One region of the Kitasatospora sp. NPDC085895 genome, then DNA from elsewhere that is predicted to be linked to it. Evidence: riboswitches for the same ligand, from Rfam matches in the RefSeq annotation. Region 1 holds a riboswitch; each other region holds the start of a gene.

The links. Region 1 has a riboswitch for cyclic di-AMP ahead of AB0442_RS29015 (transglycosylase family protein). Riboswitches for the same ligand answer to the same signal wherever they lie in the genome.
Region 2: linked by a shared signal. The riboswitch ahead of AB0442_RS10810 (NlpC/P60 family protein) and the one ahead of AB0442_RS29015 (transglycosylase family protein) in region 1 are both predicted to bind cyclic di-AMP.
Region 3: linked by a shared signal. The riboswitch ahead of AB0442_RS21890 (M23 family metallopeptidase) and the one ahead of AB0442_RS29015 (transglycosylase family protein) in region 1 are both predicted to bind cyclic di-AMP.
Region 4: linked by a shared signal. The riboswitch ahead of AB0442_RS25370 (transglycosylase family protein) and the one ahead of AB0442_RS29015 (transglycosylase family protein) in region 1 are both predicted to bind cyclic di-AMP.

What each region holds. Positions count from the first base shown of each region.
Region 1 covers NZ_JBFBJY010000058.1:14,232-21,343, forward strand. The annotation lists gene AB0442_RS29005 (hypothetical protein) at 1-350, shown strand, start outside; gene AB0442_RS29010 (hypothetical protein) at 519-1,568, opposite strand; cyclic di-AMP (ydaO/yuaA leader) riboswitch at 2,895-3,093, shown strand; gene AB0442_RS29015 (transglycosylase family protein) at 3,099-4,268, shown strand; gene AB0442_RS29020 (hypothetical protein) at 4,441-4,644, shown strand; gene AB0442_RS29025 (LacI family DNA-binding transcriptional regulator) at 4,856-5,899, opposite strand; gene AB0442_RS29030 (glycoside hydrolase family 13 protein) at 5,901-7,112, opposite strand, start outside.
Region 2 covers NZ_JBFBJY010000012.1:125,587-132,698, reverse strand. The annotation lists gene AB0442_RS10830 (glycosyltransferase 87 family protein) at 1-19, shown strand, start outside; gene AB0442_RS10825 (PfkB family carbohydrate kinase) at 120-1,046, shown strand; gene AB0442_RS10820 (hypothetical protein) at 1,031-1,996, opposite strand; gene AB0442_RS10815 (C40 family peptidase) at 2,365-3,423, opposite strand; gene AB0442_RS10810 (NlpC/P60 family protein) at 3,661-4,728, opposite strand; cyclic di-AMP (ydaO/yuaA leader) riboswitch at 4,739-4,927, opposite strand; gene AB0442_RS10805 (NlpC/P60 family protein) at 5,287-6,315, opposite strand; gene AB0442_RS10800 (NYN domain-containing protein) at 6,507-7,112, opposite strand, start outside.
Region 3 covers NZ_JBFBJY010000035.1:22,196-29,307, reverse strand. The annotation lists gene AB0442_RS21915 (hypothetical protein) at 83-268, opposite strand; gene AB0442_RS21910 (TetR-like C-terminal domain-containing protein) at 310-876, opposite strand; gene AB0442_RS21905 (alpha/beta hydrolase) at 876-1,712, opposite strand; gene AB0442_RS21900 (4-oxalocrotonate tautomerase family protein) at 1,862-2,071, shown strand; gene AB0442_RS21895 (YiaA/YiaB family inner membrane protein) at 2,098-2,388, opposite strand; cyclic di-AMP (ydaO/yuaA leader) riboswitch at 2,614-2,776, shown strand; gene AB0442_RS21890 (M23 family metallopeptidase) at 2,784-3,554, shown strand; gene AB0442_RS21885 (hypothetical protein) at 3,631-4,518, opposite strand; gene AB0442_RS21880 (GNAT family protein) at 4,615-5,229, shown strand; gene AB0442_RS21875 (sensor domain-containing protein) at 5,313-6,023, shown strand; gene AB0442_RS21870 (hypothetical protein) at 6,438-6,791, shown strand; gene AB0442_RS21865 (hypothetical protein) at 6,755-7,112, opposite strand, start outside.
Region 4 covers NZ_JBFBJY010000045.1:25,557-32,668, reverse strand. The annotation lists gene AB0442_RS25395 (protein kinase) at 1-1,057, shown strand, start outside; gene AB0442_RS25390 (SurA N-terminal domain-containing protein) at 1,211-1,849, shown strand; gene AB0442_RS25385 (MazG family protein) at 1,915-2,907, shown strand; gene AB0442_RS25380 (SDR family NAD(P)-dependent oxidoreductase) at 2,865-3,293, opposite strand; gene AB0442_RS25375 (cytochrome P450) at 3,565-4,854, shown strand; cyclic di-AMP (ydaO/yuaA leader) riboswitch at 5,067-5,232, shown strand; gene AB0442_RS25370 (transglycosylase family protein) at 5,237-6,067, shown strand; gene eno (phosphopyruvate hydratase) at 6,272-7,112, shown strand, end outside.

The DNA of each region.
Region 1 (7,112 bases):
CCGGTGTGCTGCTCGCCGCGCGCCTCGCGGTGCCGGTGGTGGCCGCCGCCCTCGACGTCCCGGGTTCGGTCGCCGCCGCGGTCGACCACCTCAAGGCGACCGGTTCCGAGCGCCCGGCGCTCGCCCCGCTGGTGATCGGCCCGGAGGCGGACTCCGAGCTGCTGGCCACCGCCGCCGAGGAGACCGGCTGCCCGAGCGCCGCGCCGCTGGGCGCCTACCCGGCCGTCGGCCAGCTGATCGCCTCCACCTACCTGGCTGCGCTGCCGCCGCGGCCGGTCGACGAGGAGGAGCTGGCCGCCGCCGAGGCCGCCGCTCAGGCCGAGGCCGAGGAGACTGCCGTCGAGCAGTGAGCGGTGCGCGGTTCCCGACCGCGCACGCCGTGAATCGACGAGGGGCCCCGACCGCATCAGGTCGGGGCCCCTCCGCGCGTCCCGGGTCAGGCCGCATTGCCTCGGGGCCGCAGGACTCGGGCCGCGGGACTCGGGGTCCCTCCGTTGCGCGGACCTCGGGCCGCGGGTTCAGACGGGCAGCCGCCGGGTCGTTGCCGCCGCGTCGGCGAGCCGGATCGCGGGGGTGACGACCGCCCGGGGCGGCCCGTCCACCGCGGCCGGTGCGGCGGCGGCGTTCCACTCGGCCTTGCCCGGGCCCGGCCGCAGCTGCACGGCCTGCCGTTCACCGGCCTTGCGCAGGACGATCCGGGCCGGTTCGGGTGCCTGCGGGTCGAGCCACACCTCGTTGCCGCCGAAGGAGCAGTCCAGCACGGCGATGTCGTCCGGTTCACCGTCCGTGGTGGCCCGGAAGGCGACGCCTGCCTTCCGATAGCCCGTCAGGTGACTCCGACCGATCGTCACCGTCGCTCCGGCGAGCTGGTGTTCGGCGGTGGCGACGGCGTAGTCGGACTGGCCCGCGGCGTCGATCAGCAGGCCGTCGAAGACGGTGCCCCTGTCCCGGCCGAGCGCGTGCACGGCCACTCCCCCGGCGCCGTTGCCGTACAGCACGCCGCCGTTGTAGTCGAAGTCGTTGAGGTAGGCGCCGTGCTCGATGCCCCAGCCACCGTTGTGGTACGCGACGAAGCGTTCCAGGGTGTGGTGGTGACGGGCGTTCAGCCAGACGAAGACGCCGTTCTCGAGGTTGTTGTGGGCCAGGCAGCGCTCGAAGGTCCAGACGCCCTCGCTGGTCTCCGGCCACTCGTAGCCCGAGGCGCCGGTGGCGCCCTGGACGCCGACGGCCACGCAGTCGCGGGCGGTGCCGCCGGTGCCGGCGCCGAGCGAGAAGCCGGTGAGCCGGTAGCCGCGGGCGTTCGGCTCGTGGACGGTGCGGGAGGCAACGCAGGACTCGTAGGTGATGTCGTCGGACGGCGCCTGCGGGGTGCGGGTGTCCGGCGGGCCGTCCCACCAGTAGGCGTCCTCCCAGGTGTTGTGGCTGATGCAGCTGCGGAAGGTGATGCCGTGGCTGGCGTGCGGGACGAAGGCGTGGCTGCCGCTGTCGCGGACCACGACGCCCTCGACGACGGTGCCGCGGGAGGTGTCGCCGAGCATGTGGAAGTGCAGGCCGTACCGGCCGAGCACGGGCTCGGTGACGGGGCGCCGTTCCAGGTCTCCTTGCCCGGCTGCCGCGGGCCGAGCCAGCGCAGTGCGGCGTGCCGGACGTCGGCCCGGCGCGAACTGGCCAGGTGGACGTGGGCGCGGCCCCCGGCGGTGCCCTCGATCCGGACGCTGCGGGTCAGGTTGAGCACCTCGGCGCCGACCGCGACGCCGCCGCCGGCGGTCACCCGCGGGTGCGGGTGTGCCAGGGGTGCGGTCAGCGTGACGGTCATGCCGTCGACCCGTCTGATCGTGCACAGATCGTACCGGGTGGAGAATTCGTCCTCGCTCGGGGGTCCGGTCGGCGTGACGGCCAGCTCGTCGCCCGCCCGCCAGCCGACGGGCGGCTCGGCCAGCCGCAGCTCGGTGTCGCCGGCCCGCAGCGCGGTGGCGGCACGGACCCAGGCGGTCTTGGCGGCGCCGTCCAGCCGCAGGTAGCCGGCGCCGGCCACCCAGAGCCCGGTGTCCCCCTCCACCACCGTCATGCCGCCGCCGCGAAAGCTTCGTTCGTCAACGGACGGAAATCTCAGGGTGTGCACGGAGCCGTCCGCCGGGGCCAACGTCAGGATGCCGCGGACCTCCACGGCGCCCGCGGAGGAGAGCGTGAGGCTGCGCCCGGGCGCGAAGACCAGCGAGCCGCCCGGCTCGACCACCAGGGAGCCGATCGACGCGTCGGCGTCCAGCAGGACACGGTCGGCGATCCTGACGGCACTCCCCGCCCCGGGGACCGCACCGCCCCAGCCCGCCGGGTCGGACCAGCGGCGGCCCGTCAGGTCGACCGGGGAGGGCGAGGGGTCGACAGGAGCCGGGGCGGCCCGCGTGTGCCCGGCAGAGAGCCCCTCGGAGGCCGTGGGGAGGGGCGTGGCCGCCGTCGCGGGCGCGGCCGACGAGACGAGCGCGCGGCGGGCCAACTCGCCGCCGCCGACCGCGGCCGCGGCGGTGGAGATCCCGAGCCAGACGAGCATCCTGCGCCGGCCGACCCGGCGGTGCGGCGCCGGCCGTCGCGGCACTCCGCCGGACGCCGCCTCCCGGTGCTGCCCGTGGTGGTCCATGAGCGGTCGACCCCTCCCCGGGCCGTCGCCCGGCCCCCGTCCTGAAGCATGAACAGGCCGGTTTTCCCGGAAGGGCCTTGCCGGAAATCGACAGAAGTCGATCACGAAAAGATCGAGGGGTCGATCATGGAATATACCAAGATTGACTGTGATCGGCATCACACATATTTGCGGTTTGAACTTAACTCTGTCTAATGTCCTCCCACGTTCGTGGTCACACGGACCCAGTTGGCCCGAACGCCGAGTCCTGCCGGCGGTCCGACTGGCAATGCGAAACGCACTTCGGCAGGGGCGGGGGAACCAGGTAAGTCGCCCGGGAGCGGTCCAGCACCGCTCCCCGGCTTGGGGTGAAGCCGCACGCGCGGAAACGGCGAGGGATCGCCGGATCCTGCGCGCGCGGCCGGGCAACTCCAGCCCGAATCCGACAGCTCACCTCGCAGGCGTGGGAGAGGAACGCTGCTTCATGCTGTCCATCAACTCCAAGCGCGGCCGCCGCATTCTCGCCACCACCGGCGTCGTCGGCATCGGCCTCAGCATCCCGTCGCTGGCCGCCGGCACCGCCTCCGCCGCCTCGGTCTCCACCTGGGACAAGGTCGCCCAGTGCGAGTCCTCCGGCGACTGGCACATCAACACCGGCAACGGCTTCTACGGCGGCCTCCAGTTCACCAACAGCACCTGGACCTCCTTCGGCGGCGGCAGCTACGCCTCCCGCGCCGACCTGGCCACCAAGGACCAGCAGATCGCCGTCGCCGAGAAGGTGCTGGCCGTCCAGGGCCCCGGCGCCTGGCCCGTCTGCTCCGTCAAGGCCGGCCTGACCAAGGGCGGTCCGGCCCCCGAGATCAACACCGGCGGCTCCGCCTCCACCCCGGCCCCGGCGGCCACCACCCCCGCCAAGCCGGCCGCCCCGGCCGCGCCGGCCGCCTCCACCGGCTCGACCGCTTCCACCGGCACCTCGCAGGACGGCAAGGCCTGGCAGGGCCAGAAGTCCTGGCAGGGCCAGTGGAGCCACGGCGCCACCTACACCGTGCGGGCCGGCGACTGGCTGTCGACCATCGCCGAGCACAACCACGTCCAGGGCGGCTGGCAGAAGCTCTACGAGATCAACAAGTCGGTCCTGAAGAACGGTCCGCACACCATCTACCCGGGCCAGAAGCTGTCGCTGGGCACCCCGGCCAAGGCGTCCTCCACCCCGGCCCAGGCCGCCCCGGCCGCCGCCAAGCCGGCGACCACCGCGGTCAAGGCGAGCACCACCACGGCCGCGCAGACCGCCACCGGCTCCAAGGCCGCCGCGGTCGACTTCGCGCTCTCCAAGGTGGGCCAGGCCTACATCTACGGCGGCACCGGCAACGGCGGCTGGGACTGCTCCGGCCTCACCCAGGCCGCGCTGCGCGCCGCGGGCATCTCCGTCCCGCGCGTCGCCGCCGACCAGGCCGACTACTCCACCCGCGTCTCGCTGGACAACCTGCAGCCGGGCGACCTGCTGTTCTGGTCCAACAACGGCGCCAACTCGGGCGTGCACCACGTCGCCATGTACATCGGCGACGGCAAGTACGTCGAGGCCGCCAACCCGAGCGCCGGCGTCCGCGTCCAGACCATCGCCAACTGGGCCCCGGACTTCGCAGGCCGGGTCTGAACCACCCCTCCCGGCGTCGCGCACGCCGGGGCAGGCGCCCGAAGCCGTACCTGGGTCCCTCGGCCCGGGCGCTCCTCTCCCCTCCGCAGCCCCGGAGCGGCCTCCCGCCGCCCCGGGGCTTCGGCCTGCCCGCACGGATAGGCTGACGCTCCCACGGAGTTGAGGAGCCGCCATGGCAGCGAAGGTCACCGTCACGCTGGACGCCGATCTGGCGATCGAGGTCATGCTGGCCGTCGGGGCGGGCAGCCCGCAGGACGCGGTGGAGCTGATCGTCCGCGACTACCTGGCCCGCAGCCGCCGCACCGAGGCCCGCACCGGCGACGCCGCCGACGCCGAACGCACCGCCCGCCCCCACCGCACCGTCGAAGAGGGCTGAGGCACACGCCCAGGGGGCCAGCCGCCAGGGGCGCCGGGCCGACCACCAGGGGCGCGTGGGGCACCTCCCGCGCCCCTGAACGGTTGCCCCGCGCCCCTGAGTTGTTGCCCCGTGCCCCTGGGGCCCTGCCCCGGAAACGCCCGCGGCCCCGGAGAGAGGGCTCTCCGGGGCCGCAGGGGTGTGCCTCGGGCCCGTCGGCCCGGTGGCGGGGTCAGCGCACGCTGGCGCCGGTGGAGCCGCGCATCACGAGCTCCGGCTGGAACATGAACTCCGCGCGCTGCGCGGGGTTGCCTCCGACCTCCTCCAGCAGGGCGTCCACGGCCGCGATGGCCATGGCCTCCACCGGCTGGCGGATCGTGGTCAGCGGCGGCTCGGTGAACGCTATCAACGGCGAGTCGTCGAACCCGACCACCGAGACGTCCTGCGGCACCGCGAGGCCGCGCTGCCGGGCCGCCCGGATCGCGCCGAGCGCCATCATGTCGCTGCCGCACACGATCGCCGTGCAGCCCTTGTCGAGCAGCACGCCGGCCGCGGCGTGCCCGCCCTCCACGCTGAACAGCGTGTGGTGGATCCAGCCGTCGGCCTCCTCCTCGGTCACGCCGAGCAGTTCCTGCACGGCCGCCCGGAAGCCCTCGACCTTCCGGAGCACCGGTACGAAGCGCCGCTGCCCGATCGCGAGGCCGATCTTCGTGTGGCCGAGCTCGACCAGGTGCTGGACGGCCATCCACATCGCGGCGCGGTCGTCCGGGGAGATGAACGGCGCGGCGATCCGCTCGCTGTAGCCGTTGATCATCACGAACGGCACCTGGCGGCCGATCAGCTTGTTGTACCGCTCGTGGTCGGCGGTGGTGTCGGCGTGCAGTCCGGAGACGAACACGATGCCGGACACCCCCCGCTCCACCAGCAGCTCCACGAGTTCGTCCTCGGTGGAGCCGCCGGGGGTCTGGGTGCACAGCACCGGCGTGTAGCCGTGCCGGCTGAGCACCTGCTCGATCACCTGCGCGAGCGCGGGGAAGATCGGGTTGTTCAGCTCCGGGATGATCAGGCCGATCAGACCCGCGCTGCGCTGTCGCAGCCGGGTCGGCCTCTCGTACCCGAGTACGTCGAGGGCGGCCAGTACGGTCTGCCGGGTGGTCGCGGAGACGCCCGCCTTGCCGTTGAGGACGCGGCTGACGGTGGCTTCACTGACCCCCGCCTGCGCCGCGATGTCCGAGAGTCGCGCCGTAGTCACGATCCCAGAGCCTATTGCAACCATCTCAGACCGCCCACCATACGGTGCTGTCCGCTGCCAGCAGAATCTCGCCGTCCGCGGCCTCGGTGTCCGCGGAGGACAGCAGGATACGTCCGGGAGCCGCCATCCGGACCGGCGCACCGGTGGTGTTGGAGGTGCAGACGAAGGAGCCCTGCGCGCTGTCGCGGCGGAAGGCGAGCACGCCCTCCGGCGCGTCCAGCCAGGTCACCTCGGTGCCGGCGCCGAGCGCGGGGTGCTCGCGGCGGACGGCCAGCGCGGAGCGGTAGAGCTCCAGGGTGGAGGTCGGGTCGCCGGTCTGGACCTCCACGCTGAGGTCGGCCCACTCGGCGGGCTGCGGCAGCCAGCTCGGACCGCCCGCGGCGGGGCCGAAGCCGTACGGGGCCTCGGTGCCGGACCACGGGATCGGCACCCGGCAGCCGTCGCGGAAGCCGTCCTGGCCGGAGGCGCGCAGGAAGGACGGGTCCTGGCGGACCTCGTCCGGCAGGTCGGTGACGTCCGGCAGGCCGAGCTCCTCGCCCTGGTAGACGTAGGCGGAGCCGGGCAGGGCCAGCATCAGCAGGCTGGCGGCGCGGGCGCGGCGCAGGCCGAGCTCGCGGTCACCGGCGGTGCGGATCTGGGTGCCGAGGCCGGGCTCGTTGGCGAAGCGGGTGGCGTGCCGGGTGACGTCGTGGTTGGAGAGCACCCAGGTGGTGGGGGCGCCGACCGGGCGCATCGAGTCGAGCGAGACGTCGATCACCTCGCGCAGCTCGTCCGCGGACCAGGAGGTGCCCAGGTACTGGAAGTTGAACGCCTGGTGCAGCTCGTCGGGGCGGACGTAGTTGGCGGTGCGCTGGACGGTCGGGGTCCAGGCCTCGGCGACGCCGATCCGCTGGCCCGGGTACTCGTCGAGGATCTTGCGCCAGTCGCGGTAGATCTCGTGGACGCCGTCCTGGTCGAAGAAGGGCATCACGTCGTTGCCGAGCAGCTTGAGCTGGTCGCCCTCGCCGCCGATGTCGGGCAGGCCGGCCTGCTTGACCATGCCGTGCGCGACGTCGATCCGGAAGCCGTCGACGCCCATGTCCAGCCAGAACCGCAGGATCGAGCGGAACTCGTCGGCGACGGCCCGGTTCTCCCAGTTGAAGTCGGGCTGCTCGGGGGCGAAGAGGTGCAGGTACCACTCGCCCGGGGTGCCGTCCGGGTTGACGGAGCGGGTCCAGGCCGGGCCGCCGAAGATCGA
Region 2 (7,112 bases), on a different contig from region 1:
TCCGGCGACCACCTCCTGACCGCACCCCCTGCTGCAAGTTCCTGAAAGACCTTGCAGGCCGGCCCGCGCGGCTGGCAGCATCGTCCGCTGTCAGCCGATGCCGCCCGTGGAGGTTCCGCATGCCCGACGACCCCGACCTCGACGTCCTGGTGGTGGGCGGTGCGGGCGTGGACACCATCGTCCGGGTCGACCGGCTGGAGATCCCCGCGGCGTCCGACGGGCTCGGGGTGCCCCCGGTGCACGACTACGCGGGCCACACCGGCAGCGGGGTCGCGCTCGGCTGCCACCGGCTGGGCCTGCGCACCTCCTTCCTCGACTTCCTCGGCGACGACCCGCAGGGCGAGCTGGTGCGGGCCGCCTTCCGCCGCGCGGGCCTGGACTTCCACCACCTGGTCTCCCCCGCGGGCACCCCGCGCGGGGTGAACCTGGTGGACGCCGACGGGCTGCGGTTCTCCTTCTACGACGGCCGGCACCCGGCCGACCTGCGGCTGCCCGCCGCCTTCTACCTGCCGTTCCTGGAGCGGGCCCGGCACGTCCACCTGTCGATCACCAACGTCAACCGGGACATGCACCCGGACATCGAGCGGCTCGGCGCCACCAGCTCCACCGACCTGCACGCCTGGGACGGCGAGAACGAGCACCACCGGCACTACGCGCTCCGCTCCGACCTGGTCTTCCTCTCGGCCGCGGGCTGCCCCGGGCGGCACGAGGAGGTGATGCGCTCGGTGCTGGACGGGGGCCGGGCGCGGCTGGTGGTCGCGACCGCGGGCGCGGCCGGCAGCTACCTGCTGGAGCGCGGGAGCGACACCGTCCGGCACGTGCCGGCGGTCGACCCCGGGGTGCCGGTGGTGGACAGCAACGGCGCCGGCGACGCCTTCGTCAGCGGCTTCCTCGCCGGCTGGCTGGCGGGCCGGCCGGTGGACGCGTGCATGCTGGCGGGCTCGGTGGCCGGCGCCCACGCCTGCACCGCGGCGGGCACCCACAGCGCCCTGATCGACGGCGAGGGGCTCGCCGCGGGCCTGGCGGCCGCTCAGCGGCGCAGCTGACGCACCAGCTCGGCCGACCAGGCCTTGGTGAAGGCGGGCAGGTCCAGACCGAGCTCGGCCTGGAGGACGCCGTCCAGCCGGGCGGGGTCGCCCATCGCGCCGACCGCCCGGTAGAGCGCGACGAGGCGCTGCGGTCCGAAGCGGTGCGCGACCGTCTCGCAGGCGAGCCAGGCCTGCTCGTAGGCCTGGGCGATGCCGGCGGCGCCGGCGGCGAAGTCGGCGTCGGCCGGCAGGGCGGTAGGCACCCGGCCCGCGGCGACGTCGCGGGCGAGCTCCGGCGCGATCTGGCGGGCGGTGCGGCCGGCGCCGCGGTAGCCGGTGTAGTCGGCGACGCCCTCCGAGAGCCAGAGCGGCGTCCAGCTGCGGGTGGCCGCGCGGGTGGCGACGTGGGTGGCCTCGTGGGTGATCACGACCTGCCGGCCGAGGTCGCTGAGGCCGCGGAAGGCCTCCGGGTTGACCATGATCCGGTCGGCGGGGGTGGCGGCGGGCTCGCCGCCGGCCGCGACGGTGACGGCGGCGATGCCTTGGTAGGAGCCGGCGGCGACGTCGAGCATCCGGGCGAACTGCGGCTCGGTGGCCGGGGTGAGGACGAGCAGCCGGCCGGGCCACTCCCGGCCCCACAGCTCGGAGACGGCGGGCACCGCCTTGTCGGCGACGGCGACCAGCCCGGCGAGCTCCTCGGCGGTGCCGAGGCCGAGCACCAGGCAGTGCTCGCCCTGGGCCGCCCGGACCTCGCCGAGGTCCCAGAGGGCGGCGCTGCCGTCCGGCTCGTCCGCGGAGAGCAGCCAGCCGGCCGGGCCCCGGTCGAAGGTGAGCCGCCGGGAGAGCACCGCGGGGTGCTGGTCGACGCCGCGCAGCCGGTGGGCGAGGCCGGCGGTGACGATGATCCGCCCGTCGGCGTCCGGTTCGGTGACGCCGCTGATCCGGTACTCGACGGCGGAGAAGGGCACGGCGGCGGCCCGGACGGCGGCCTGCTCCTGTGCGGCCCGCGCCGCGGGGGCCGTCCCGGCGAGCAGGGCGGACCGGTCGGCGCGCAGCAGGGCGCGGGCGCGGGTGGCGAGCAGGTCCTCGACGCGGGCCCGGACGCCGGCGCTCGGCGCGCCCTGCGGGTACAGGCCGGCCCGGTCCCCGGTGGCGGGCAGGGCGCGGGGCGCGGAGAGCTGGGCGAGGCCGCCGACGGCCAGCAGCAGGGCGGTGCGCCGGGAGATCCGGCCGTCGGCGGGCAGCGCGGACCGGCCCGCCGCGGCGCGCCGGGGCAGGTCGGTGACCAGGGGCTCGGCCTCCCCGCCGGACGGGCCGGGCTGCCGGTGGAAGGCGCTCAGACCCGCACCACCCCGCTGACGGGCATGGCAGCGACGCTCTCGTAGCGGACCCGGGCTCCGGGGTACGGGGCATGCACGACCACGCCGCCGCCGGCGTACATGCCGACGTGGTGCATGTCCTTGTAGAAGATCACCAGGTCTCCCGGTCGCGCCTCGGACAGGCTGACTCGCCTCCCCGCGTGTGCCTGCGCCTGCGAGGTGCGCGGCAGGGTGACTCCGGCCTGCCGCCAGCTCCAGTACATCAGACCGGAGCAGTCGAACGTGGAAGGGCCGGTGGATCCGTAGACGTAGGGCGAGCCGATCCGGCTGATCGCGGCGGCCAGGGCGGCGGCGGCGCGCTCGGAGGAGGGCGGCCGGTCGCCGAGGTCGATCCGGTCGGTGCCGTGCGCTGCGCTGCGGGCCGCGTCGGCGGCGTCGTCCGCGGCCAGCCGGGCGCGTTCGTCGGTGGTGAGGCCGCCGAGCAGCCGCTGGGCGTCGCCGAGCCGGCGCCGGACCTCGTCCTTGTGGTCGGCGAGCGAGCGGCGGACCTCTTCCAGCTCGGCGAGCTTGGCGGTGGCCTCGGCGCGGCGCTGGTCGAGCCGGCGCTGCCGGTCGAGCACCTGGTGCAGGGTGTCGCTCTGCCGGCTGGCGGCCTGGTCGAGGGCGCGGGCGCGGGTGAGGTAGCCGGCCGGGTCGGACTCCAGCATGAGGCGGACGGAGGGGTCGAGCCCGCCGTCGCGGTACTGGGCGGCGGCGACGGTGGCGAGGTCGGTGTAGAGCCCGTTCAGCTCTTCCTGGCCGGTGGCGATCTGGTCCTGCAGCTGGCCGGCCTCGGTCTGCAGGCGCTTCTGGTCCTCCCCCGCGGCGTTCGCGCGCTCGCTGGCCTGCTCGGCCTCCTCGTAGAGCCGGTCGACCTTCGCCCGGACGTCGGCCGTCCGCCGCCCGGGGTCGGCGGGGGCGCCGTGGGCCGCGGTGCCGACGGTGGCGCCGACGGCCGTGGTCGCCGCGGCCGTGAGCACCAGGGCCCGGGCGAGGGTGTGGCCGCCCGGCAGTTGGGGGCGTCGGTGCGCGGACATGCGGCGGCGGCTCCGTTCCTGCGGACGGACGGCCGCCGCCGCCCGGGTCGGGCGGGCGTCCTCGCGGACATCCGGGGGCAGACGTTAGCGAGTCCGGCCGGGCTAGTCCAAACCCTGCCAGCACCGAATATTTGACCTTCAATCGGACATTCTGCCGACGGGGCCGCCGGTGCGGCAACGGCCGCGGGCCCGGCCCCACAGGGGGGCCGGGCCCGCGGGGAGCCGCCGGACGGGCCGTCAGACCCGGACGATCGCCGAGATCGGCATGGCCGTCGCCGAGACGTAGCGGACGACCGCACCGGTGTGCGGCGCGTGGATGACCTGCCCGCCGCCCACGTACATGCCGACGTGGTGCTGGTCGCTGTAGTAGATCACCAGGTCGCCGGGCTTGGCGTTGGCGATGTTGGTGCCGATGTTGGTGCCCGCGCCGGCCTGGGACTGCGAGGTGCGCGGGATCGAGACGCCGGCCTTGCCGTACGCCCACTGCATCAGACCGGAGCAGTCGAAGGTGCTCGGGCCGGTCGCACCGTACACGTACGGGGCGCCCAGCGCGGACTTTACGGCCGCGATCGCCTTGGCGGTGTACGAGCCCGAGGGCACGTCCGCACTGCCGAGGTCGGGACGGGCGGTGTCCCGCGAGGCGCGGTCCGCGGTGGACTTGGCCGCGGAGGCCGCCTTCGCCTCGGCCGCGGCGAGGTCGTCCTTCTCCTTCTGGGTGAGGGTGTTCAGCAGGGCGCTGGCCTTGGCCAGCTTGTCCTGGAACTCCTCCTTCTTGGCCTTCAGCGCGCGGGTGCTGGTGTCCAGCTCGGCGAGCTTGTGCTCGGCCTCGGCCTTCTGGCCGTCCAGCTTGGCCTGCTCGGCCTTGAAGGACTTGAGGGTGTCGGCCTGGGTGGCGCTCATCCGGCTGACCGCGCCGGCCTGGCCCAGGAACTCGCCCGGGTTGCTGGAGAGCATCAGCTGGACGGTCGGCGAGATGCCGCCGTCGCGGTACTGCTGGGCCGCGACCTCGGCGAGGCGGCCCTGGACGCCACTGACCTCCGCCTGCTGGCGCGCGACCTGGTCCTGCAGCTGGGTGACCTGCTTCTGCAGGTCCTGCTGCTTCTGCTCGGCCGCGAGGTAGGCCTCGTTGGAGGCCTCGGCCTGCTCGTTGAGCTGGTCGACCTGGGCCGCGACCTGCTCCTTGGTGGGGGTCGGGTCCGCGTGCGCGCCGGTCTGCGAGGAGAGGGCCACCGCAGTGGCGGCTGCCGCAGTCAGGATCGAGGCGCGGGTACGGCCGACGGGCTTGGGACGACGATGGGACGCCACGAAGGCGGACTCCTTCTTCCTCACACCGCCTACCGGGTGAGCTGACGGGTTCGGGCCGGAAGCATTGCCCTACGACGCCTCACGCCCGCACCCGCCCGTCCGCGGTCCGACCGCGGCCCGGCCGGCGCGGCCGACCTGACGCCGATTCACCCCGGGGGAAACGTGGTTCCCCGGCTCCGTTCGACAGCACCCCCGCAGGGGCTCCCCGTGGACGGTCGGGACCGTCCTGCTGCGTCGCGGACTCGGCGGCGACCACCGCCGTCGCCCGGGTTGGGCGAACCACTGTGCGGTGATCCGTGGGGATGACCCTAGTAACCGATCCGTGATCCGTTCAAATCCTTGTCAGAAAAACGACGGGGAAATGTTGTCGCGAAAATGTGATTGCGACCGCCGGTGACCGGCGATCCACGCTCGGCTGACGCGATGTCACCCGTCGGCGGACAAAACGCGACGCCCGGGCGTGTCGGAGATCACACGGTGATCACGACGCGCCCGGGCGTGTCATGCGGCATCAGAAACGCCGCAGGTGAGGCTTATGTCCGAATTGCTACCGGAGGGTCAGACGCGGCGGATCGTCTTGATCGGCAGGGTGTCGGCGTCCATCACCTTCACCACGTCGCCGGTGTGCGGCGCGTGCACGACGAGGCCGTTGCCGATGTACATGCCGACGTGGTGGGCGTCCGAGTAGTAGATGACGAGGTCACCCGGCTGGGCGTCGGCCAAGGAGGGTACCCGGGCGCCGACGCTCGCCTGCGACTGCGAGGTGCGCGGCAGCGACACGCCGGCCTTGGCGTACGCCCAGACCATCAGACCGGAGCAGTCGAAGGAGTTCGGGCCGGTGGCGCCCCAGACGTACGGGGTGCCGCGCTTGCCCATCGCCGCGGCGACCGCGGTGGCCGCGTAGCCGGAGGCCGGCGGCAGGCTGCCCAGGTCGTAGCGGCTGTCGCCGCGCGAGGCGCGGTCGGTGCCGAGGACCGCGGCGCGCTCGGCGGCGGTCAGCGTGCTCAGCAGGCTCTGGGCCTCGGAGAGCTTCTTCTGGACCTCCGACTTGGCGTCGTTCAGGACCTGGGTGGAGCGGTCCAGCTCGGACAGGATGGCGGCGGCCTCCTGCTTCTGCTGGTCCAGCCGGCGCTGCTGGTCCCGCAGGCCCTTCAGCGTCGAGGCCTGGGTGTCGGTGGCCTGCTCGTTGCTGGACGCCTTCGCGAGGTAGTTGTCCGGGTTCGAGGAGAGCATCAGCGCGACCGTCGGGTCGACGCCGCCGGTGCGGTACTCGTCGGCCGCGACCGCGGACAGGCCCGACGCCACCTGGGAGAGCTGCTCCTGGCTGCGGGCGATCTGGTCCTGCAGCTGGTCGGCCTGCTTGCGGAGCTGGTCGGCCCGCTCCTTGGCGCCGTTGTACTTCTCGGCCGCCTGCTCCTGCTCCTCGAGCAGCTTGTCGACCTGGACCTTCACCTCGTCCTTGCTCGGCTTCGCCGGCGCGGCGTGCGCGGCGGCCTGGGCCGACAGGGCGACCGCGGTCGCGGCGGCAGCGGTGAGCACGGTGACCCGTGCGCGGCTCGGCTGCTTGGGACGGCGGTGGGAGGCCAAGGGACTAGCTCCTTCTTCCTGCTGGACTCACCCGATCGGGTGGACGTCCGGAAAATAGGTTTGACGCCAGACCCTAGTGAAGATCCGCCTCCTGCGCCACTCCCGTGCCGGGCGAACTTGGCGCGGAACGCTGGATTTCACCACCCCGACACAACCCCGCCACCCGGCCCTCCACCTGGGCCGACGGCCCGTCAGGGCCGGGCGAGCCGGTTGAGCAGCAGGATCGACGCGACCGGGCGTGCACCGGCCTTCCGTACGCCGTCCGCGACCTCCCGATCCGTGGAGACCACCACGACCGGCCGGCCCTGCGGCTCGGCCCGCACCAGGCGGCGGATCAGCTCGTCCGCGGTCTCCCCGGTGCGGCTGAAGCGCACCCGGACCCCGCGCGGCGGCGCCATGATCACCGGGACGTCGAGGTCCTGTCCGTCGAAGACGCAGGTGACCTCGGCCTGGGTGCGCTGCGCGAGCATCGCCAGACCGCCCAGCAGCCGCATCCGCTGCTGCTCCAGCGGCAGCGTCGGGTACCCGGTCTTGGTCACGTTGTAGCCGTCGACGACCAGGTGCACCTGAGGGATCGCCAGCAACTGGTCGAGCAGTGCGGGGTCGTCCTCCGCCAGACCGCGGCGCGCCACGTCGTGCGGGTTGGCCGAGCCCGGCTCGACCGCCTCCACCAGGTCGGCCGGGCGCAGCTGCGCCACCGGCAGCGCCAGCTCGCGCTGCAGGCCCTGCGCCGACTGCAGCACCGTGTCGAGCAGCAGCCGCAGCCGCATGTCCTCCACGCTGCGGCCCTCGCGCGC
Region 3 (7,112 bases), on a different contig from region 1:
CCGCCCCGGACGGCACGGAGGCCCGCGCCGGTCGGCGCGGGCCCGTGGGGAGCGGGGGTGGGCGGCGGCGGGCCGCCCGGGCTCAGGCGAGGTCGGCGTCCTCGGCGGCCTCCTCGGCGGCGGCGGTGTCCGGGAGCTCGGTGCCGGTGACCGTCCTGGCGTCACCGGTGCGGTGCTGCGGCCCGTCGGCGTGGGCGCTCGGGGCGGTCAGCGAGGCGACGACGCCGACGGCGAGCGAGGCAAAGGCGAGCATGCTGCGCTTCTTCATGCCCTGCACAACGCGCGGGACGCCGCCGGGTCACGGGCGGTTCAGCGCGGCCAGTCGCGCAGGCCCGCGACCAGCACCCCGGTGAGCCGCTGCCGGGTGGTCGCGACGTCCTCGGCCAGCCGGAACCCGCCGGCGGTGCTCAGCGAGGCGAAGCCGTGCGCCGCGGCACGGACCGTCCGGGTGGCGTGGATCAGCTCGGAGCCGGCCAGCCCGTACCCGCGCAGCACCGCCAGGATCACCTCGACCAGCCGGCCGGCCGCCGCAGTCGACGCCGGGTCGTCCTGCGGCGCCTGCGGCAGGGCCGCGTAGCGCGACGGGTACTGCACCGCGTAGTCGACGTAGGCGTCGATCAGCGCCGCGAGCGCCTCGTCGCCGCCGCGGCCGAGCACCGCCCGGGACAGCCGTTCGGTCAGCTCGTCGGTGACCCGGACGGCGATCAGCCGGCGCAGTTCGGCGAGACCGCCGGTGACGTGCTTGTAGAGCGAGGGGGTGGCCACCCCGGCCCGGCCGGCGACCGCGGCCAGGGTGAGGGCCTCCGGGCCCTGCTCGTCGACGAGTTCCAGCGCGCGGTCGACGACGGCGGCGGGGGTCAGTCCGGCCCGGGGCATCAGGCGACCTCGTTCACTTCGGCCAGGAAGGGCAGCAGGGCGTCGGCGGTGGCCTGCGGGTACCCGGCCATCGGGTAGTGGCCGCCGCCCTCGATGATCACCATACGCCCGCGCAGCGCCGAGGCCTGCCGCTCGGCGAGCGCCGCCGGGTCGGGGAAGTCCGGGTCCCGGCTGCCCATGACGACCAGCGCCGGGCACCGCACGTCCGCGCCCCAGCCGGTCGGCGCGGAGTCGCCGCGGACGTAGCCGCGGACCGCCCGGCGGCGCCCCGGCTGCTTCAGCGCGGCGACCAGCCGGGCCCGCTGGGCGTCGAAGTCCGCGGGCCGCGCGGTCGGGAAGTAGAACTTCTGCGCGGCGCCCCACAGGCCGGGGAACCAGGTGACGGCCGGGCCGAGCAGGCCGACCACGGCCTTCTGCAGCAGGTTCGGCGGGAAGTTCTCGAAGAAGGCGTCGACCAGGACGATCCCGGCGACCCGCTCCGGTGCGTCCGCGGCGACCCGGACGACGGTGGCGCCGGTGTACGAGCTGCCCACCAGGACGGCGCGGTCGATGCCCAGGTGGTCGAGCAGGGCGCGGACGTCGCCGGCGATCGCGGTCGGCGAGTAGTCGTCCCACGCGGTCGAGGACTCGCCCATGCCGCGCAGGTCCATGGTGACCACCCGGTGTCCGGCGGCGGTGAGCAGCGGGTGCAGGTGCCGGTAGGCCGACCGCAGGTCGAGCATCCCGGGCAGCAGGACGACGGGGGTGCCGGCGCCCTGCTCGGTGTCGTCGTACGCCAGGCGGCCGCCGGGGACGTCCAGGTGGCGGGTCTGCGGGGCGTGCTGGGTGTCGTTCACGGCCGGCCTCCTTGGCCTCGCTGACGCGGCTGATTGCCCGTAGCCATAAAGCTATTGCTAATAGCCTTAGCCGTCAAGGGCGGCGCGGCGGCGCGTGCCGGCTGCGGTAGCTTTCGGCGGACCGCGGGAACCGAGAGACCGGAGGCGTCATGCCCCTCATCACCGTCAAGCAGCTGGCCGGCCGCACCGAGGAGCAGCGCGCCGAGATCGCCCGCGAGCTCACCGCCGCCTACGCCCGGGCGACCGGCACGGACCCGGAGAAGGTCTGGGTCGTCGTCGAGGAGATCCCGGCCGGGAACTGGGCGGCCGGCGGCGAGACCTTCGCCGCCAAGCAGGCCCGGGCCGCCTCCGCCGGCTGACCGCCGCGGGCCGGGCCCGCGGGGGTTCAGAGGCTGTCGGCCCGGAACGGGTCGTGCTCGGCCAGCAGCTTGTCCAGCCTGGCCTGGTCCACCCGGGACACCAGCTCCCCGGCGTCCTGGCGGTCGCGGACCACCTTGGCCAGCGTGAACGAGGACGTGATCACGTACAGCAGGGCGACCGCCAGGAAGGCGCGCATCCAGGCGTCCACCGGGAGGCGGGCGATCCCGATCGCCAGGGCGGCCGTGGCGAGGGCGAAGGACAGGACGGCCTGCACGTAGTAGGCGGCCGTGGTGCGGGACTGCATCGGTGCGCTCATGCCTTGCAGGGTCCCGGAGCGGGCACCGGCCCGCATGAGTACGGATACTCACCCCGAGGGGGGCGATCACCCTCCGTCAGGGACTGATTCACAATCCATGGCAAATCGCCCATCCTGCGCGTAGCCCTTACGAATCCACCGTCGCAGACGCTTGGAATCAAGGCGTGCCTAGCATTAACGTTTGATAACGCAGCGCGGTCGGCAACGCCGTACCGACACGGCACCGTGCGCGTGTCGCTCAATCCCGCGGCTGCCTTCGCCGGTGGTCACGGGAGCCGGGGAACCACCTTCCTTGGGGTGAATCGGCCGGGCCGGTGGCCCAGCCGTAGGAGACCTTCCTGCTCCGAACCCGTCAGCTAACCCGGTCGGCGAGGGAAGGAAAGGAGTGCGCCCCCGTGGCGTCGACGCACTCGGCGGACTCCGCCGCCGCAGCCACCCGGCTCCTCGACCACCCCTGGGAGCAGGCCGACCAGGCCCGCCACCGGATGCCCCGGCAGACCAGGGGCGGCAGCCCGCTGCTGGGCGTCACCGCCACCGTGGCCGCCACCCTCGGCGCCGCCGGCATGACCGCGGCCGCCGCCGGCCCGGCCGCCGCGGCCGAACCCGCCGTGAGCGCGCCCGACCAGGCCGCCGACTCCGCCGACCCGGGCCTCGCCCTCTTCGCCCGCATCCAGCAGCAGGCCGACCACCGCACCGCCGCAGACGAGGCCGCCCGCCTCGCCGCCGCGCAGGAGGCCGAGGCCCGCCGCGCCGCCCAGGCCGCCGTCGAGGCCACCGCCCTCGCCCTGCCGACCAGCGGCTACACCCTCGGCGCCCAGTACGGCCCCAGCGGCCACTGGGCCCACCTGCACACCGGCCTCGACTTCCAGGCCGCCACCGGCACCCCGGTCACCGCCGTCGGCAGCGGCACCGTCACCTCGGCCGGCTGGGCCGGCTCCTACGGCTACCGGATCGTCGAGACCCTGCCCGACGGCACCGAGGTCTGGTACTGCCACCTCAACCGGCTCGCGGTCACCGACGGCCCGGTCGAGCGCGGCACCGTCCTCGGCACGGTCGGCGCCACCGGCAGCGTCACCACCCCCCGCCTCCACCTCGAGGTCCGCCCCGCCGGCGGTGCCCCCGTCGACCCCCTCGGCTGGCTCCGCTCCCACGGCGTCCAGCCCTGACCGACACCCCGGAGGCAGCCACCCCAAGGGCTGCGACCTCCAGGGGCAGCACCTCAGGGGCGCTGCCCCGCTTCGCCTACTCCTCGTGACCTTCCCGGCGGGCTGCCGCGTAGGCCTCCAGTTCGGCGGTGCCGGGTTCGGGGGCCAGGTCGGGGTACTCGGTGAGCAGCAGGGCCGGCAGTCCCGGGACGGTCCACTGCCCGCACAGCCACAGCGCGACGTCCGCCACGACCTGCTCGAAGTCCTCGAACTCCCCCCGCAGCTCGTACGGCATCGGCTCGCCCTGTGCGGTCAGCGCCGCCAGGTTCCGGTAGCTGCGCTGCATCAGCCCGTACTCCAGCAGTCGCCGCGCCCCGTCCGTCGCCATGCCGATCGACAGCAGATGCGCCTCGCCCCAGCCGAGTGCGGCGTCCGCCCCGGTCATCGGGTCCAGTGCGCCGCCGTCGACCAGGGCCGCGTACGCCGCCGCCCGGTCCTCGGGTTCCAGGGCGCGGAAACCGTCCAGCCAGGCCCGCACCGCATCGGTGTCCGCGGTGTCCACCCCGTCCGCCCGCAGCAGCAGCGTGTAGAGCCGGGGCCAGGTCAGCAGCTGCGGCCGCCGCAGCAGCGTCCCGAGCAGTTCGCCCTGCCATTCCGCCTCGGCGTGCAGCCGTTCCTGCCGCTTGGCGTTGAGCCGCCGGGCGGCCCGCTGGTGGTCGATCAGCAGCCGGACGGTCTCGCCGTACGCGCCGGGGTCGCCCTCCGGCTGGACGTACAGGTGGAGCCGTTCGTGGAGCAGTTGTTCGACCACGGCGGAGCCGAGTTCGGGCCAGCCGTCGTGGAGCGGTGCGCCGCCGAGTTCCAGCAGGGTCAGGACCTGCTGGGCGGCCTCCTCCGGCACCGGGGGCAGCGCCTCGGCGTCCGCCCAGGCGAGCAGGGACCCGGCGCGGGTACGGGGGATGAGCTGCAGGTCTTCGTCGTCCACGCCGGTACCGTAGCCGGTGCGGGGTCCGGCGCGCGGCACCCGGGCCCGCCGCGGGCCGGGGGTGCGGCCGGGCCGGCCGGGGTAGGGTCGGCGGCCATGACAGCCGAACAGGTCCGGACGGACCGCCAGGTCCTCCTGGTGGGACCGCGCCTGGCGATCCGCGAGTTCCGGCTGGCCCCGGAGGACGTCCTCGCCCTGCACGCCGTCCTCGGCGACCCGGAGGCCGTCCGGCACCTCGGGTACGAGGTCTGCGACGAGGAGGAGTGCGCCGATCAGATCGAGCTCTCGCTCGACGAGGCCGAGCAGGACCCGCGCACCGTCTACCAGCTCGCCGTCGCCCCGGCCGAGCGGGACGGCGGGGACCCGCCGATCGGCCAGGCCGTCCTCGAACTCGAAGGCACCCGCGCCGCCTCCCTCGGCTGCGTGCTGCGCCGGGACACCTGGGGAAACGGTTACGCGGGCGAAGTCCTCGCGCTGCTCTGCGGGTTCGGCTTCGGGACGCTCGGTCTGCACCGGCTCGCCGCCCGGGTCGCCCCGGAGAACGCCGCCTCGGTGCGGGTGCTGACCCGGGCCGGTTTCCGGCCGGAGGGCCGGATCCGGCACGACCTGCTGGTGCGCGGGGCGTGGCGGGACTCGCTGCTGTTCTCGCTGCTGGAGGACGAGTGGGTGCGGCCCGCCGCAGCACGGGGGTGGGGAGAACCCCACCCCTGAGCCGCCGGTGGGCCGGATTACCCCGGGCGCCCCGCTCCGGCACCGTGGAGTCGTCAGTCCGAACGGACACCGAGGGGCCACAGATGACCACCGCACCGCTGCACCAGACCGCCGCGCCGTACCCGGGCGACGTGCCCGCCGGGCGCCGGCCCGGCTTCCTGCGGGCGCCGTTCGCGGCCGCCACCTACCGGGAGGTCGGCTTCGTCCTCACCGGCCTGCCGATCGCGATCGCGGCCTTCGTCGTCGCCGTCGCCCTGTTCTGCACCGGGCTCGGCCTGCTCGTCACCGCACTCGGCCTGCCGGTGCTGGCCCTGCTGCTCGTGCAGGCACGGGGCTTCGGCGCGCTGGAGCGGCACCGGGCCCGCGTCCTGCTCGGCACGCCGGTCGCCGCGCCCGCGCCCGTCGTCCCGAAGCGCACCGGTTTCTGGGGCACCGTCACCGACCGGATCGCCGACGGCGCGGGCTGGCGTGCGGTGCTGCACCAGGTGCTGATGTTCCCCTGGGCGGTGCTGAGCTTCGCCGTCACCGTGACCTTCCTGGTGACCGGCTGGGTGGTCGCGCTGTACCCGCTCTACCACTGGGTCTTCGCCCGGTACACCGACTGGCCGGGCTACCGGGTGTACGACTTCACCACCGACGCCGGGCGCCACCACGAGCTCTACGTCACCACCCCGGCCCAGATCGCGGGCGTCTGCGCCCTCGGCATCGTGCTGGTGCTGCTCACCCCGCAGCTGGTCCGCGGGCTCACCGCGGTCAACCGGCTCGCCGCCCGCGGCCTGCTCGGCGGCCGCTGAGCCGACTGCCCCTCAGGGTGCGGCCCCCACGGCCCCGGCAGCCCGGATGCGGGCCTCCGGAGGCCGTGGTCCGATGAGCCGTACCGCGCCCGGGCCATCGCCCCGGTGCACCGCCCGTCCGCGAGGGAGCCGCCGTGCTGGTGACGTCCCGTCCGCTCGACGAGTACTGCGCCTCCTCCGGCCTCAGCCGGGCCGTGCTGCGCGGCCTGTCCGGTCCGCTGCTGGACTGCCCCGGGGGCGCCGCCGTGCTCGCCGACCTGGCCCGCGCCGGCCGGGACGCCGTGGCAGCGCAGATGTGCAGCACCCCGCAGCGCTACCCCTCCCCCGCCACCTCCGGTACGACAAGTACCTGCGCAGCTGGGACCGGCCCGGGAGCTGTTCACGGCCGACCGGGCCGCCCACCCCCACCGCTACGTGGCCGCCGCACTGCCCCGGCTGCCGTTCGCCGACGGCACCTTCGCCCTCACCCTCGGCTCGTACCTGCTGTTCGCCCACCCGGACCGGTTCGGCCCCGACGACCAGCTGTCGGCGCTGCTCGAACTGGTCCCGGTGACCGATCCGGCCGGCGAGGTCCGCGTCCACCCGCTGCACGACGGGGAGGGCAGGCACTGCCGGCACCTCGACGGGCTCCGGGCCGCGCTCGGCCGGCACGGGGTGGCCGGCGAGATCACCGTGCGGCGTGCGGCCGGACAGGACCGCCGGGTGCTGCGGCTGCGGTCCGTCCGCCGCCGTCAGGGAGCGGCCGGACCTTCGGGGGCCTGCACCTGAGGCGGGATCGCCGGCACCGCGGCGATCTGCGGGCCGCCGGCCGTGCCGGTGTCCCGGCCACCGCCGTCCGGGCCGTCCGGGCCGTCCGAACCGCCCGGGCTGCCGCCGCCGTCGGGCGCCGGGGCGGGCACCCGCCGCAGCACCTCGTCGGCGACCGCCCGCCGCCGCGAGTCCGGCGGCACGTTCCGGGTGTTGCGGACCTTGTAGGCGACGGCCGCCCGCAGTGCCGCCCGCTGCTCCGCGGTGAGTTCGGGGCCGCCGAGCATCGCCTTGGCGGCGAGCAGGGCCTGCAGCAGCTCGAAGGGCGACAGGTGCCGGTCG
Region 4 (7,112 bases), on a different contig from region 1:
CGTGGACGAGCCGCCGCCCCCGCTGCGCGAGCTGCGCCCCGAGGTCCCGGCCGCCCTGGAACACCTCGTCCTCGCGCTGCTCGCCAAGCAGCCCGCCGACCGACCCGCCGACGCCCAGCAGGTCCACGCGGTGCTGCTGCCGCTGCTCCCCGGACCGTCCGCCGGACCGCAGCCGCCCTACGGCCCGCTGCCCGACCCGGCCCGCCCCTTCCGCCACCCGCACCACCCGGCCCCCGCCCGCACCGCCGCCCCCGCCCCCGCACGGCTGACACTGCCGGCCCCGGCGACCCCGGCCGACCCGGTCCCCGTGCTGATGGCGGCCGTCCCGCCGCAGGCCGCCGAGCCGGACGAGGACCTCGCCGCCGACTGCGCCAGGCTCTCCGACCTGGTCGCCGCCCGGCGCCACACCGAGGTCGTCGACCTCGCCGCCGGACTGCTGCCCCGGATCGCCGCCGCCCAGGGCGACGGCGCCCCGCTGCTGCACACCGTCCGGACCATCCGCGCCCGCACCCTGCTGGAGGAGGGGCGGGCCGAGGAGGCGCTCGCCGAGTACCGGGTGCTCGCCGCCGCCACCGCCGCCGAGCGCGGCCCCTACGACCCGGCGGCGCTCGACCACCGGCAGCGCGCCGCCGACTGCCTGGAACGCCTCGGCCGCGCCGGCGAGGCGCTCGCCGAGTACCGGGCGCTCACCGCGGCCCTGCAGCCCGACTCCGACCGAGCGCTGGAGGTCCGCGAGCGCACCGGCCGGCTGCTCACCGCCGCCGGGGACCACGACGGGGCCTGGCACACCCTGCTCGAACTCCTGCTGGACACCGAGCGCCGCCGCGGCCCGCACCACGCCGACGTCCGCCGGCTGCGGGCGCTGCTCGACCGGATCGGCGCCCTGCGCACCGCCACCCCGCTGCCCGGCGCGACCCCGCGGGCGGCCCCCGCGCCGCCCGCCCCCTCCTTGCCCGCCGGGCCGCCGGGCGCCGGACGGCCCGACCCGCGGCTGTTCGGCCCGGCCACGCCGCCGCCGACCCCGGTGCCCGGCAACCCGTACGCCTCGGGCGGCTGAGCCCGGACGGCCCGCCCTCCGTCCCCGCGGCGGGGGTCTGGGCAACACGCGGACGGCTGCCTATTGTTCACTCCAGTCAGGAGAACCACCGGGCGCCCGTCGCGCCCCGCGCACGGACCCACACAGCCCCACCCACCGCACGGGAGGCCCCACGTGATCCGCACCCGCTCCGTCCCCCGCCCGGCCCGGACGGCCGCCGGGATCCTGCTCGCGGCCGCCGTGCTGACCGCGTGCGGAGGCTCGCCGGCCCACCAGGGCTCGGCGGCGGTGGTCGGCGACGAGCGGATCCCGATCGCGGCCGTGCAGGCCAAGGTCACCGAACTGCGGGACGCGGCGGCCGCGGCCTCCCCGGGCGGCGGCGGCACCGAGCAGGCCGGCCTGGTCCGGCGGACGGTCGCCGAACTCGTCCTCGACCGGGTGATCGCCCGCGCCCTCGCCGACCGCGGCCTCACCGTCTCCGAGGGCGAGATCGCGCAGGCCCGGCAGGCCGACGCCCAGCTGCTCGGCGGCGACGCGGCCCTGCAGCGCCAGCTGCTGCTCCGCCAGGGCGTCGCCCCCGCCGACGTCCCCGGCTTCTACCGGCAGCAGATCGGCATCAAGAAGATCGCCTCGGCGGCCGGCCAGGACGCCCGGACCGAGCAGGGCGACGCCGTGGTCCGCAAGGCCCTCGCCGACGCCGGCCGGGAGCTCCGGGTCGAGGTCAACCCCCGCTACGGCCGCTGGGACCCGCAGCAGATCGCCCTGGTCGACAGCACCACCGACTGGCTGCCGCAGCGCGCGCCGTCCGCCTGACCGGTCCGCCCGCGGCGCCCGGCGGGACGCGTCGGGACGCCGCCGGGGGACGGTAGGTTCGGGGTGTGGAGACTCCGAAGCTGATCCTGCTGACCACCACCCACCGGGTCGCCCCCGGCCTGCTGTCCTGGCCCGCCTGGGAGGCCCTGCGGTCGGCCGGCCGGGTGCTGGCCGCCGACCCGGAGCACCCGCAGCTGCCCGCGCTGCGGCAGGCCGGCGTCGAGGTGGAGACCGTCGAGCGGACGTCCGCTCCGGCGCTCGCCCGGATGCTGGCCGAGGCCGCCCCGGTGGTCTGGCTGGGCAGCCCGGACGGCGACCCGGGTCTCACCGACGCCCTGGCCCGGCTCGCGGTGGAGGAGGCGGGCGGCGTCCCCGAGATCGAGCTGCTGCCCGGCTCCTACGACCTGCCGGGCGCGCGGCTGCTCGACCTCGCCTCGGTGATGGACCGGCTGCGCTCGCCCGGCGGCTGCCCCTGGGACGCCGAGCAGACCCACGAGTCGCTGGTGAAGTACCTGGTCGAGGAGGCGTACGAGCTCGTCGAGGCGATCGAGGAGGGCGACCGGGAGACGCTGCGCGAGGAGCTCGGCGACGTCCTGCTGCAGGTCTTCTTCCACGCGCGGATCGCCGAGGAGCACCCGGAGGACCCGTTCTCCGTCGACGACGTGGCCGGCGACATCGTCGAGAAGCTCATGTACCGCCACCCGCACGTCTTCGGCGACGTGGAGGCCACCGGCTCCGCCCAGGTCGAGGCCAACTGGGAGCAGCTGAAGGCCGCCGAGAAGCAGCGGGAGTCGGTGCTGGACGGCGTCCCGTCGGGCCTGCCCGCGCTGGCGTACGCGGCCAAGCTGGTGTCCCGGGTGCGCCGGGCCGGCTTCACCGCCGTGCCGGACGCCCCGTACGAGCTGCCGCGGGAGCTGACCGCGGAGAGCGCCGGCGAGCTGCTGCTGGCCGTGGCGCAGCGCGCCTACGACGCCGGCGTGGACGTCGACGCGGCGCTGCGCGGTGCCGCGCGGCGCTACCGGACGGCGGTGCGGACGGCCGAGGGGCTGTCGGACTGACGCTGCGGCGGGACGACCTCGCTGATCGCCTCGCCGACCAGGGCGAGCAGCTCGGCCAGCGGGGCGAGGTTGTCGTCCAGGTCGGCGAAGGAGACGATCCGCTCGCCGTGCGGGCCGGCGACGGCGAAGAGGTCGATCCGGCCGAGGTGCTTGCTCGCGGTGTCGACCAGGGCGGCGACGTCGCTGGGCTGGTGGACGTCGCCGCTGACGCCGACGACCGGGCAGCCGGGGCGGTCGAGCTCGGTGGCGAGGTCCTCCGCGACACCCGGGCGCAGATCGGCGACGAGCATGCCCGCGGCGCCCGCGGCGGCGAAGCGGCGGGCCAGGTCGGCCCCCTCGCCCCCGCTCAGTACGGCGATGACGACCACTGCCCCGGCTACTCGCACGGCCTGCTCCTCTCTGAGCACGACACCCCGCGGGCGGCTCCGCACGTCCGCCCTCACGGTTATCGGAGGATCGTAGGCACCTCGCGACCCTCCGCAACAGGGATTACCCCCCGGGTGACCAGGCTCACGCCCGTCCGGGCCGATCGGATCCGGCCGTCCCGCACGGGCCCTCGGGCAGCCCCTCCCGACGGCGCCCGCGCGGGCCGGCCGGACCGGGCGGGCCGGGCGGGCACCGTCGGGAGGGGCGCCCGGCAGCGGATACGGTCGGGGCATGCCGGAGACCCCCCGACCCGACGACCGACCCGAACTCTTCACCTGGGAGTTCGCCGCCGACCCCTACCCCGCGTACGCCTGGCTGCGCGAGCACGCGCCGGTGCACCGCACCACGCTGCCCAGCGGGGTGGACGCCTGGCTGGTGACCCGGTACGCGGACGCCCGGCAGGCCCTCGCGGACGCCCGGCTCTCCAAGAACCCGGTGCACCACAGCGAGCAGGCGCACCGCTCCGGCCGGGTCGGCATCCCGGGCGAGCGGCAGGCCGACCTGATGACCCACCTGCTGAACATCGACCCGCCGGACCACACCCGGCTGCGCCGGCTGGTCTCCAAGGCGTTCACGCCGCGCCGGGTGGCGGAGTTCGAGCCGCGGGTGCAGCAGCTCACCGACCGGCTGATCGACTCCTTCGCCGGGCGCGGCACGGCCGACCTGATCCACGAGTTCGCCTTCCCGCTGCCGATCTACGCGATCTGCGACCTGCTCGGCGTGCCGCCGGAGGACCAGGACGACTTCCGGGACTGGGCCGGCATGATGCTGCGACACACGAAGCCGGGCCAGCCCGGCGGGCAGCGCGGCGGCGTCGGCCGGGCCGTGAAGCGGATCCGCACGTACCTGGCGGAGCTGATCCACCGCAAGCGGGCCGACCTCGGCGACGACCTGATCTCCGGCCTGATCCGGGCCAGTGACCACGGCGAGCACCTGACCGAGAACGAGGCCGCGGCGATGGCCTTCATCCTGCTGTTCGCCGGCTTCGAGACCACCGTCAACCTGATCGGCAACGGCCTGCACGCCCTGCTGCGCAACCCCGGGCAGCGGGCGCTGCTGCAGGAGTCGGTGGCACGCGGCGAGAGCGGCCTGCTGGAGACCGGGATCGAGGAGCTGCTGCGCTACGACGGGCCGGTGGAGCTGGCCACCTGGCGGTTCGCGACCCGGCCGCTGACGATCGGCGGGGTGGAGATCCCGGTCGGCGACCCGGTGCTGGTGGTGCTGGCGGCGGCCGACCGCGACCCGGCCCGGTTCTCCGACGAGAACACCCTGGACCTCGCCCGCGCCGACAATCCGCACCTGGGCTTCGGCCACGGCATCCACTACTGCATCGGCGCCCCGCTGGCCCGCCTGGAGGGCCGGGCCGCCCTGGCGACGCTGCTGACCCGGCTGCCGGACCTCGCCCTGGACGCCGACCCGGCGGACCTGCGCTGGCGCGGCGGCCTCATCATGCGGGGCCTGCGCGAGCTGCCGGTCGCCTTCACCCCGGTGGGGCCGTCCGGGCGGCGCGACCCGGTCTGACGGTGTGTCGCACCGGTCGGATCCGGTCGGAACTGAACACTCGTCAATCAGGAAACACCTGCATCGTTCGTGGGCGATAATCAGGTCTCCGTAATTGCTTCGTGATACCCGCGATATGAGCTTGTGATCGGTCGTTCGATCTGCTTACTCTCCCGAACAGTCCGCAGCCGCGGACCCCGGCACGGCAACGCCGAATCCTGTCCGCCGTGCCCGGGCCTCACGACCGAGACCCAGGACAGGGGCGGGGGAACCACGTTCGTCGCCGTCCCCACGGCTAGGGGTGAAGCCGCGTCAGCAGGGCCCCTCCTGCGGCCGCGGCCGGGCCAGCCTCCCGGTCCGAACCCGACAGCTCACCTCGCAGGCGTTCGGAGAGGGACAACCCATGCTCTTCACCGGACCTGGCCGCCACCGCCGCAGGACGTCCGCCGAGAAGGCGGTCGCCGTCGCGGGTGTCACGGGTGTCGGCCTCGCCCTGCCGCTGCTCACCGCGGGCGGAGCCCATGCCGCCCCCGTCTCGATCTGGGACAAGGTCGCCCAGTGCGAGAGCGGCGGCAACTGGAGGATCAACACCGGCAACGGCTTCTACGGCGGGCTGCAGTTCACCGCCCGGACCTGGAAGGGGTTCGGCGGCGCCCGGTACGCCCCGCTCGCCCACCAGGCGAGCAAGAGCGAACAGATCGCCGTCGCCGAGAAGGTGCTGGCCTCCCAGGGGCCCGGCGCGTGGCCGGTGTGTTCCAAACGCGCCGGCCTGACCCGCGCGTCCGCCGGGAGCGGCGGGACGCGCAGCGGCACCGGACGGGCGCAGGCCCCGGCGGCCCCGTCGTCGCCGTCGCCGCAGTTCCCCGGCCGGGGCGGTTTCGACGCCGACTCCGGCGTGTACTGGTACCAGAAGGACGACCAGTGGTACTGGACGGCACACCAGGAGGTCTACGAGCGCCACCTGCCGCCGGCGCCCACCGGGCCGGCCGACCCGGCCGACCCGGCCGACCCGGCCGACGGCGGCGCCGACGAGGGCGCCCGCACCCTGCAGGCCGTTCCGGTGCCCTCCCTCGGCCGCGAGCAGTACACCGTGCAGGAGGGCGACACGCTGTCCGGCATCGCCGCCGCGCACGGGCTGTCCGGCGGCTGGGAGCAGCTGTACGCGAACAACCGCGAGGCCGTCGGCGCCGATCCGGACCTGATCCTGCCCGGCCAGCAGCTGCGCCTGGCCTGACGGTCCGGCACGGTACGAACGGTCCGTCCGCCCGCGGGGCGGCACCCGCGGGCGGACGGCCGGTTTCGTGGTCCTTCAGGTGAACTACCGGCGAGTAGACCGGCCACACGGTGAGACAGGGCCATGCGCGGCACGGCCCGGTGGGCCCGTGCGGTTAGGCTCTGGTCGTAACGACCCTCATCCGCTTCCGCTAGGAGATGCCTCGTGCCGTCCATTGATGTCGTCGTAGCCCGCGAAATCCTCGACTCCCGCGGTAACCCCACGGTCGAGGTCGAGGTCGGCCTCGACGACGGCAGCACCGGTCGTGCCGCTGTCCCGTCCGGTGCCTCCACCGGTGCCTTCGAGGCCCTGGAGCTTCGCGACGGCGACAAGAACCGCTACTTCGGCAAGGGCGTGGAGAAGGCCGTCCTCGCCGTCATCGAGCAGATCGGCCCGGAGCTGGTCGGCTACGACGCCACCGAGCAGCGCCTGATCGACCAGGCCATGCTCGACCTGGACGCCACCCCCGACAAGTCCTCGCTCGGCGCCAACGCGATCCTCGGCGTCTCCCTCGCCGTGGCGCACGCCGCCTCCGAGGCCAGCGACCTGCCGCTGTTCCGCTACCTGGGCGGCCCCAACGCCCACGTGCTGCCCGTCCCGATGATGAACATCCTCAACGGCGGCTCGCACGCGGACTCCAACGTCGACATCCAGGAGTTCATGATCGCCCCGATCGGCGCGGAGTCCTTCTCCGAGGCCGTCCGCTGGGGCGTCGAGGTCTACCACACCCTCAAGGGCGTGCTGAAGGAGCGCGGCCTGTCCACCGGCCTCGGCGACGAGGGCGGCTTCGCGCCGAACCTGGACTCCAACCGCGAGGCGCTCGACCTGATCGTCGAGGCCATCAAGAAGGCCGGCTACACCCCGGGCAAGGACGTCGCGCTCGCCCTGGACGTCGCCTCCTCCGAGTTCCACAACGACGGCGCCTACACCTTCGAGGGCAAGGCGATCTCCTCCGCCGAGCTCATCGACTACTACGCCGAGCTGGTCGCCGCGTACCCGCTGGTCT